DNA from 2 places in the Desulfovibrio sp. 6_1_46AFAA genome. Region 1 is predicted to be linked to the other one. Evidence: predicted binding sites of a transcription regulator. Region 1 holds the regulator's gene; the other holds the start of a gene.
The links. Region 1 encodes sigma-54, which starts transcription at its own class of promoters, with help from an activator protein. Its sites were predicted from a motif close to CTGGCACGGNNNNTGCTT; they were not measured.
Positions count from the first base shown of each region.

Region 2: HMPREF1022_RS07780 (Spy/CpxP family protein refolding chaperone) is a predicted target of sigma-54. The motif match lies at 1,928-1,945, and genes of this name have one in related genera.

Region 1 covers NZ_JH114300.1:475,716-479,925, forward strand. The annotation lists gene HMPREF1022_RS01915 (PTS sugar transporter subunit IIA) at 1-106, opposite strand, end outside; gene rapZ (RNase adapter RapZ) at 141-1,094, opposite strand; gene hpf (ribosome hibernation-promoting factor, HPF/YfiA family) at 1,171-1,710, opposite strand; gene rpoN (RNA polymerase factor sigma-54) at 1,748-3,178, opposite strand; gene HMPREF1022_RS01935 (CTP synthase) at 3,420-4,210, opposite strand, start outside.
Region 2 covers NZ_JH114302.1:229,387-233,596, reverse strand. The annotation lists gene zraS (two-component system sensor histidine kinase ZraS) at 1-427, opposite strand, end outside; gene HMPREF1022_RS07785 (periplasmic heavy metal sensor) at 827-1,300, shown strand; gene HMPREF1022_RS07780 (Spy/CpxP family protein refolding chaperone) at 2,021-2,536, shown strand; gene HMPREF1022_RS07775 (methyl-accepting chemotaxis protein) at 3,174-4,210, opposite strand, start outside.

The DNA.
Region 1 (4,210 bases):
TCAGCGGTCCCAAAATAAATTCGGCCGTACGCAGCATGGCAGAACCGTAGTCCGCATGGGAGACCACAATGATCCCGACTTGTGTCGTCTTGCTTTCATCCGTCATGGCATTCCTCACGGTTCACAACCTGCCAGCTTTTTCAGCCAAGTTCAAGGTGCCGGTGCTCCAGAGAGGTCGGGTAGTCCGCCTGGCGAAGCGCCTGTGACAATTCTTCGGCCATAGCCACCGAGCGGTGCCGCCCGCCGGTGCAGCCCACGGCGATGGTAATCCGGTAGCGGCCTTCGGCCTCCATCAGGGGCAACATGAAAAAAAGCAGGTCCAGCAGTTTCTTGCGGAATTCCACCGCGCTGGACGAGGCGAAAACATAATCGGCCACGGCCTTGTCCTTGCCGCAAAGGGGGCGCAGCTCTTCCACAAAATACGGGTTGGGCAGAAAGCGCAGATCAAAAACCGTGTCGGCTTCTCGGGGCACGCCGTACTTGAAGCCAAAGGAAATCACATTGACGCGGATAGCGCGCAATTTGTCCTTGTTGCCGCTCCAACGCTTTTGAATGGAACGCCGCAGGTCATGGATGGAAAAACGCGAAGTGTCGATAACCAAGTCGGCCATTTCCCGCAAAGGGCGCAGGCGGTTGCGTTCGGCGGCCAGGGCGGCTTCAAGGCCCATGCCCTCCCGCTCCAGCGGATGCGGGCGGCGGGTGGTGGCGTAGCGGCGCATGAGCTCCTGCGCGTCAGCCTCCAGAAACAGCAGAAGCGGACGGATACCCTTGGCGGCCATAACGCTCAGGGCGTCGTTGATTTCATCCGGGAAATTGCTCTGACGCATGTCCATGCCCAAGGCAATGCCCATGAAATGACTCATGGAAGGGCGTTCCATCATAGCGGCCATTTCCGGGGCCAGACTTGCGGGCAGACCGTCCACGGCGAAATAGCGCAGATCTTCAAAAACCTGCACGGCCGTACTTTTGCCCGCGCCGGAAAGACCGGTGACAATACAGACCTGCACAGGGCGGTCATGGGCGACTTTGGGCGTGTCAGCAGATGAATCCGGATCGGACGGGCTGCGGCAGGGGGGCTGCTGTGACGTGCTCATACGTATACTTCACTGGGAGCCACCGGGCCGATCTTCGTGCGAAGACAGGCCCGGCGGAAAAAGTATGGCGGAACGGCTACAACACGGGATCAATCAGGGCGTAGCCTGTAGTGCGCCGACGGTAAACCACATTGACGCGATTGCTTTCGGCATTGAGAAAGACCAGAAATTCGCTGCCGATGGAATCCAGTTGCATCAGCGCCTCATCCAGGTGCAGCGGCTTTGGCGCGAAGCGGTCCGTGCCCACCACGGTCTGACTTTCCTCGGGCTGGGCTTCCAGATTGTAGGTAAAGACGTCCACATCGGCATTGCGGGCCTTACGGCGTTGTTCCTTGACGCGGGACACCTGACGCTTGATCTGGGCTTCCACCTTGTCGGTCACAAGGTCGATAGCCGCGTACATATCGGAGGTCTGCTCGGTGGCGTTGATATGCAGGCCCTCGCCGGAAACGGTCACTTCGCAACGATGGCGGAATTTATCCACCGTCAGCACGACGCTTACTTCCAGACCCGCGGACTTGCCATAAAACCGCCCCAACTTTTCCATGCGGCGGCGGGCATACTTCTTCAAATGATCGGAGGCCTCAAAATTCTTGAAGGCGAAAGAGATATTCATGCGTTCCTCCTTGGGATTGCAAAGCACCGCTGTGAGATCAGAAGTGCTCCTTACGCCGTGACGACGAGGGAATGTCCAGCGCCGTGCGGTACTTGGCCACCGTACGCCGGGCAATATTCACTTTCAGGCGCTCCTTGAGCATTTCTCCGATGCGTTCGTCACTCAAGGGGGCCTTGGAGTCTTCATCGGCTATGAACTTCTTGATCAGCGCCTTAACGCTTTCCGAGCCGACCTGACTGCCGTCGTCCAGCTCAAGGCCGCTGTTAAAGAAGAACTTCAGCTCAAAAATCCCGTGGGGCGTCGCCACGTATTTGTTGGTAGTGATCCGGCTTACGGTTGATTCGTGCATGCTGATATCATCGGCAATGTCTTTCAGAATCAGCGGAGCCAGTTTGGTGACGCCGTTTTCAAAAAACGGCTGCTGGTGGCGCACAATGCTCTCCACCACCTTGTACAGCGTACGCTGGCGTTGATACAGGCTCTTGATCAGCCAGGAGGCCGAGCGCATTTTTTCCGTACAGTATTCTTTTTCCTTATCCGAGGAAGATCCCATATTCATCTGGCAGAGCGAGGAAAGCTGCAACTGCGGCAAACCGTCTTCATTGAGCAGAATGACGAATTCATCGCCCATCTTGTACACAAAGACATCCGGGCTCACATAGGTGGGTTCGCCGCCGCCGAAACTGGCGCCGGGCAGTGGATCAAGGCTCTGGATGATGTTCAGATATTCCTTGAGTTCCTCCATATCCAGCTTGAACTTGCGCAGCAGAGGCTTGTAGCGCTTGGCCTCCAGATCTTCCAGATGGGACTGGACCAGATCGAGAAGAATGGGATCCCGGTCATAGTTCAGACTTTTCAGCTGGATCAGCAGACACTCGCGCGCGTCGCGCGCGGCCACCCCTATGGGATCAAAAAGCTGCACTCTTTCCAGCACCGCCCGCACCTCGTCGGGCGTGGATGTGGTCATCTCCGCGATTTCTTCCAAGGTGGCCTGCAAATAGCCGGAGGAAGACAGATTGCCGATGATGACCTCGCCGATTTCCTTTTGCGCCTCGGTCAGCATGGAAAGGCGCAGCTGCCAGAGCAGATGCCCTTCCAATGTGGGCTTGGCGGCATAACGGGCTTCCAGAGGAGAAATTTCTTCAGCCGCTTCAAAGTCACGCGGCTGTACTTGGCGCGGAGTGCTGGCGAACTCGCCGAGATAGTCCTCCCACGAGGCATCCTTGGCGAGTTCCTTGTCGTAGACCTCTTCTTCAACGGCCTCCCGGCGCTCTGTCTGGGAGGCCTGATCCGAAGAAGACTCATCACCCGAGAGCTCCTCAAGAAAAGGATTGTCCAGCATCTCCTGCTGCACGGTTTCCAGTAGTTCCACGCGCGAGAGCTGAAGCAGCTTGATGGCCTGCTGTAACTGCGGCGTCATGACCAGTTGCTGAGCCAATTTCAATTGCTGACGAAGTTCCAGTGCCATGTCTGCTCTTTTAGGCTGATAAGCTACAATGTCTGAACGGAGTTCTCATTTACAAAAATTGTGCCATATGCTGAAAAATTATGCAATAGACGGAAGCTGCGAACAAAAAGGGAAAGGCCGCAAGGCTTGCGCCGGGTGGCGGCCCCTACGGAAACCGCAGGGAACCAAGTCTCAGTTACGGCAAAGGGGAGGCCTCAGGCCTCCCCTTTCATACATCACAAGCCAAGCGACAAAACGGCGCTCAGGCTTTGGATTGCTTTTTGGCCGCCTTGATGAATTCGCGGAACAAAGGATGGGCTTCCATGGGGCGGGATTTGAACTCGGGATGGAACTGACAGCCCAGGAACCAAGGATGGTCGGGCAGCTCCATGATTTCCACCAGAGAGTCGTCCGGCGCCGTGCCGCTGAAGGCCATGCCCTTCTGGCCCAGAATTTCCTTAAAGGCATTGTTGAACTCATAGCGATGGCGATGCCGTTCGTCCACCATATCCTTTTTGTAGGCTTCGTGGGCCTTGGTGCCGGGCAATACCTTGCAGGGATAGGAACCCAGGCGCATGGTGCCGCCCTTATCGCTGCTGGCGTCGCGTTTTTCCACATTTTTGGTGCGGAAGTCGAACCATTCGGTCATCAGGTAAATAACCTTGTGGTCGGACAGAGGATTGAACTCCTCGGAATTGGCGTCGTCCAGACCGGCCACATGGCGGGCAAATTCAATGACCGCGCATTGCATGCCCAGACAGATACCGAAGAAGGGCACGTGTTTTTCGCGGGCGTAGCGGATAGCCGCGATCTTGCCCTCCACGCCGCGGTAACCGAAGCCGCCGGGCACCAGAATGCCGTCACAGCCCTTGAACACTGAAGCCGCGTTGTGTTCGGTCACATTTTCGGAGTTGACGTAGCGCAACTCCACAGCCACCCGGTTGGCCACGCCGCCGTGGATCAGGGCTTCGTGCAGGCTCTTGTAGGCTTCTTTCAGGTCAACATACTTGCCCACAATGGCAATGGTCACCTTGCCCTGGGGATTGGCGCTGT
Region 2 (4,210 bases), on a different contig from region 1:
TCTCGCCCAGGCGCACCCGCTTGCTGTGGGCCACGATCGTGCCGTCGGGCATGGTCACGGCCACGAACATAATGTCCGGGCTGGCGGCCATTTCCTCCAGCAGAACCTGCAGGCGCACCCCGGCCTCGCTGCGCATGCCCGAACGCAGAATGCTTTCAAAAGCCATGATCAGCGAAGAGCCCTTTTCCGCCAGCAGACGGGCCATAGCCGCTTCACTGCGCTCAATGGAGATGAAAGCCAGCAGCCCCACCATCAGGGCCAGCACCACGGCCGCACCGCCCAGCACCAGGCCCAGGGGCGTGCGGGAAGCCCCCACGCGCATGGCCAGGGCACGGGGAGGCGCATCGGGCGCGGGGGCGTCGCCCCCGCCGGGCACAACGCCGGGAGCGCCCGGCGCGGACCGGACGTCGTCTTGCTCAGCATTCATATTTCGACTATAGCCGTCCCGCTCGCGGCTGTCATCCCATGGGCCGCCGTGGGGCTAAATTTTTTGCACGTTTTTTGCAAGAAATTCCTAAAATGCGTGGAAACAGACAACCGGCGCTCTTAACGCTTGCGCCACGGAAAACGGCCTGATATTGGCTGAACAATACGCTGAGTCAGCCAAAGCTCTGCGACAGACGGCTTGCAATTCAGCTACGGCACGGAGAACAACAGTAATTTCGCAGACTGTCGGCCCATGTAACACAGTATTGTTGTTGCTTGTACTCACAGTGCCGTCTGTATACGCACGGTTCGCAGGTGCGTCCACAAGCAGCGTTTCCGGGCCGCAACGTTCGGCGTCACGAGAAGATATGCCGGATCGAACTTCAATAAAGGTTACTCTATGTTAAGAGTTTGTTTTTCGCTTTGCCTTCTGGCGGCGTTCTGCCTCTCGCAGCCCGTGGTTGCGGGGCATAGCGGCCCCGGCCCGTACAACGGGCAGGGCGAATACAGAATGGGGCGCTACCGAGGCAACGTCCAGGATATAGATGATTGGTTGGAACAGCTTCCCCCGAATCAACAGAACAAAGCCAGAAGAATCATAGATGACGCCCGCCCCCGTGTCCGTGAGCTGCGCGGCCGCATCCGGGAAAAAATGGCGGAACTGGAAAGCCTCAGCTACGACCAGGGAACCTCCCCGGATACCCTGCCCCGCCTGGGCCGGGAATTGCAACAGTTGCGCGACGCCCTGCGGGCCTCCCTGATGGATGTGGACGAGCGCCTGCGCCGTGAAGTGGGCGTTTCGCTGGGGCCGCCCGCCAGCCGGGGCTGCCGGATGAGCCATGCCGGCATTCCCCCGGCGGATGAAGAAGAGTAGAGGTTGTCGCCACGAGCGTCTGATTGCGAAAAATATGTTTTTTCACCGGCTCGCGGGGCTGCGCCGCCCCAAACCTCTACGGGTTCTGTGTGTCTGATTTGGAAAATCAGACACGAGCCCCCATCCGTTCACTAAGAGCATTTCAACTTTGAGAATACACATTCCCAAAGTTTTTAAGACGCTCGCCCTACTCTCAATGTCCGTACGGCGCGCTTAGCGTGCCTGCGGCCATGGCCCTGCGGGCCACCCTTCGGGTCGGTCTCCGGCGCTTAGCTCTGCTGTCGCCATCCGTAAGGCGGCATAGCCGCCAACGGCTGACGCTCGTGGCGGGCGTCTGCTTACGCAGCCACCAGAGCAATTTCAAAGTGAAATTGCTCTAAGAACTCCGGGCTCCGGTGCGGCCGACCGGCCCCCGCCTGATATCTTGTCGGCACGGGGTCGCTTTTTCCACTTCCCGCCCCCCCGTGCCCCTCCGCTTCCGCCTGTGTGAAATATAGTCACCTGTGTAAATTTTATACAACCTGTACGCGCTCTGTATAAAAAACATACGCCCCGCTTTTTATTCTTCCCGCATCAATAGAGGAAAAACTCTATTAAATTATAATAGGTTAGCCGTTTTGTCGAACGTTGGCACGCGCATTGCTATAAGAGGGCATGACGCACGGAACACCGAGCGCCGAGAAAAAATAACCTAACTGCTTGAAAGGTAAGGAGATTATAATGAGAAGTTCCCGTTTCATTCTGCCCGCCCTGCTGGCCGCCGCTCTGACTGGCGGCATACTGGTCACGGACAGCATGGCCCGCTCCCACTACAGCCCTGATTCCGGCTACGGCTGCGAAGGCTGCCCCGGTGGGTACGGCCAAGGATGGAACAGAGGCGCGGCTCTGAGCCCCGAGCAGCAGGAAAAATATACAAAGATCGTGGACGAGTACGCCAAGCGTATGGATCCCCTCCAAGACCAAATTTTCGTAAAACGGCAGGAATTGCGTGCCCTGAGGAACGCTACCAACCCCGATGTCAAAGCTGTACGGGAAACAGCTACGGAACTAACGAAATTAAATAATCAGCTGGGCGCCCTGCACGATGAAATGGCCCAGCGCCTTGAAAAGGAAGTGGGTGAACCCGCAGGCGCAGACACCCGTCCTAATGGATACGGTCCCGGTTACCACATGAGGGGCCACGGTATGGGTTACGGTCACGGCATGGGCTATGGCCACGGTATGGACCAATACTAGTCGACAACAACCTTTAACCTGCTGAATCACCAACTTGTTTATCCGCCGACGGGCGGTCGACATATACGAAAAAAATAAAACAAATTTCCTTGCCGCTCCCAGCCCCCATCAGGAGCGGCAAGGAGAACCCCCCGAAAAACCTCCTCCTTTGAACAGAACCCTCTAACCATCGGAACATCCTCCCTCTCAGCGGCCGCCGGTTGCCCCCGGCGGCCGCCCTTCCTTTTTAAGCATGGCGTCCGCAAGCGGCGCCGCCCGCTACAAATCTACACGGCAAACCCTGTCCATTGCGGCCCCACCGCGCCCAGCCGACGGCCGCATCCACAATTCAGCCCTTTCGCGGCACGCGGCGGCACACGTCCGAGAGACCGGCCGCTCCAAGCAGAAATTCTCCCCCGCCCGAAGGATCAACCATGGCTGCAAAGCCCGCCCGGGAAGCGTGGCCGCCGTGACGCAGCGAAAAACCACGTTTTTCGCAATCAGACACTGGATGCCCGCGCCCTGTTCGCCGAATATTCCGTCCCAACAGGACCTGAGGCCGCCGGAAACGGCAATTGCCCCGCCAACGATGACAGCCGGCGTTGCCGCCGGCTGTCATACTGTCGCAAGGGGAAAAAAACGCGTCGTGCCCCGGAAATCAGGCTTCTTTCATACGGATGATGAGCTCATTGAGCCGCTGGGCTTGCGCGGCAAGGTCGGACACGGCCTTGGAGGCCTCGGCCATGGCCCCGGCGGTCTGTCGGGACATGTCGTTGACCTGGACGATGGACTGGTTGATCTCCTCGCTGGCGGCGGACTGCTCCTCGCTGGCCGTGGCGATGGCGTTGACCTGGTCCCCCGTGGCTACCACGGTGGCGACGATCTCTTCCAGGGCCGCGCCGGAGCGGCTGGCCAGCTCATTGGCCTCGCCGATGCGTTCCACGGCGTTGTCCACGCCGGTCATGCTCTTGGCCGTGCTTTCCTGAATAGCCGTGATGGCGTTGCCCACGTCGTTAGTGGAAGCCATGGTCTTTTCGGCCAGTTTGCGTACCTCGTCGGCCACAACGGCGAAACCGCGCCCGGCCTCGCCCGCGCGGGCGGCCTCAATGGCCGCGTTGAGCGCCAGAAGGTTGGTTTGGTCCGCGATGTCCGAAATCACGGCCATAATCCGGCTGATGTCCCGGGCGTGTTCATTGAGCTGGGCCATATCGCCCTTGAGGGCCAGGGACATCTGATGCACATCCTCAATGCTGCGCACGGCCTTTTCCACCACCTGCGCGCCGGCCTCGGCCTTTTCCTTGGTCTCGGCGGAGGCGCTGGAGGCGGAACCGGCATTCCTGGCTACTTCCTGCACTGTGGCGTTCATCTCGTTCATGGCCGTGGCCGCTTCGGAGAGCCGCGTGGCGGACTCGGCCGCGCCCCTGTCGGACTGCTCAATCTGGGCCGACAACTGGGTGGAGGCCGAAGAAAGCACGGCCGCCACTTCCTCCAACTGGCCGGCGGCGCTCAGCATGCCCTCGCGGCGCGCGCCCTCGGCGGCTTTGCGGGCTTCCTCAGCCTCACGCATGGCTTGGCGAGCCTCTTCAGTGGCCGCATGGGCCTCCCGCGTCTTTTGCTCGCTGTCCGCAAAGAGTTGCTTGAGGTTTTCCACCATGGCCCCAACGCCTCGGGCCAGAGCCCCGATCTCGTCCGTGC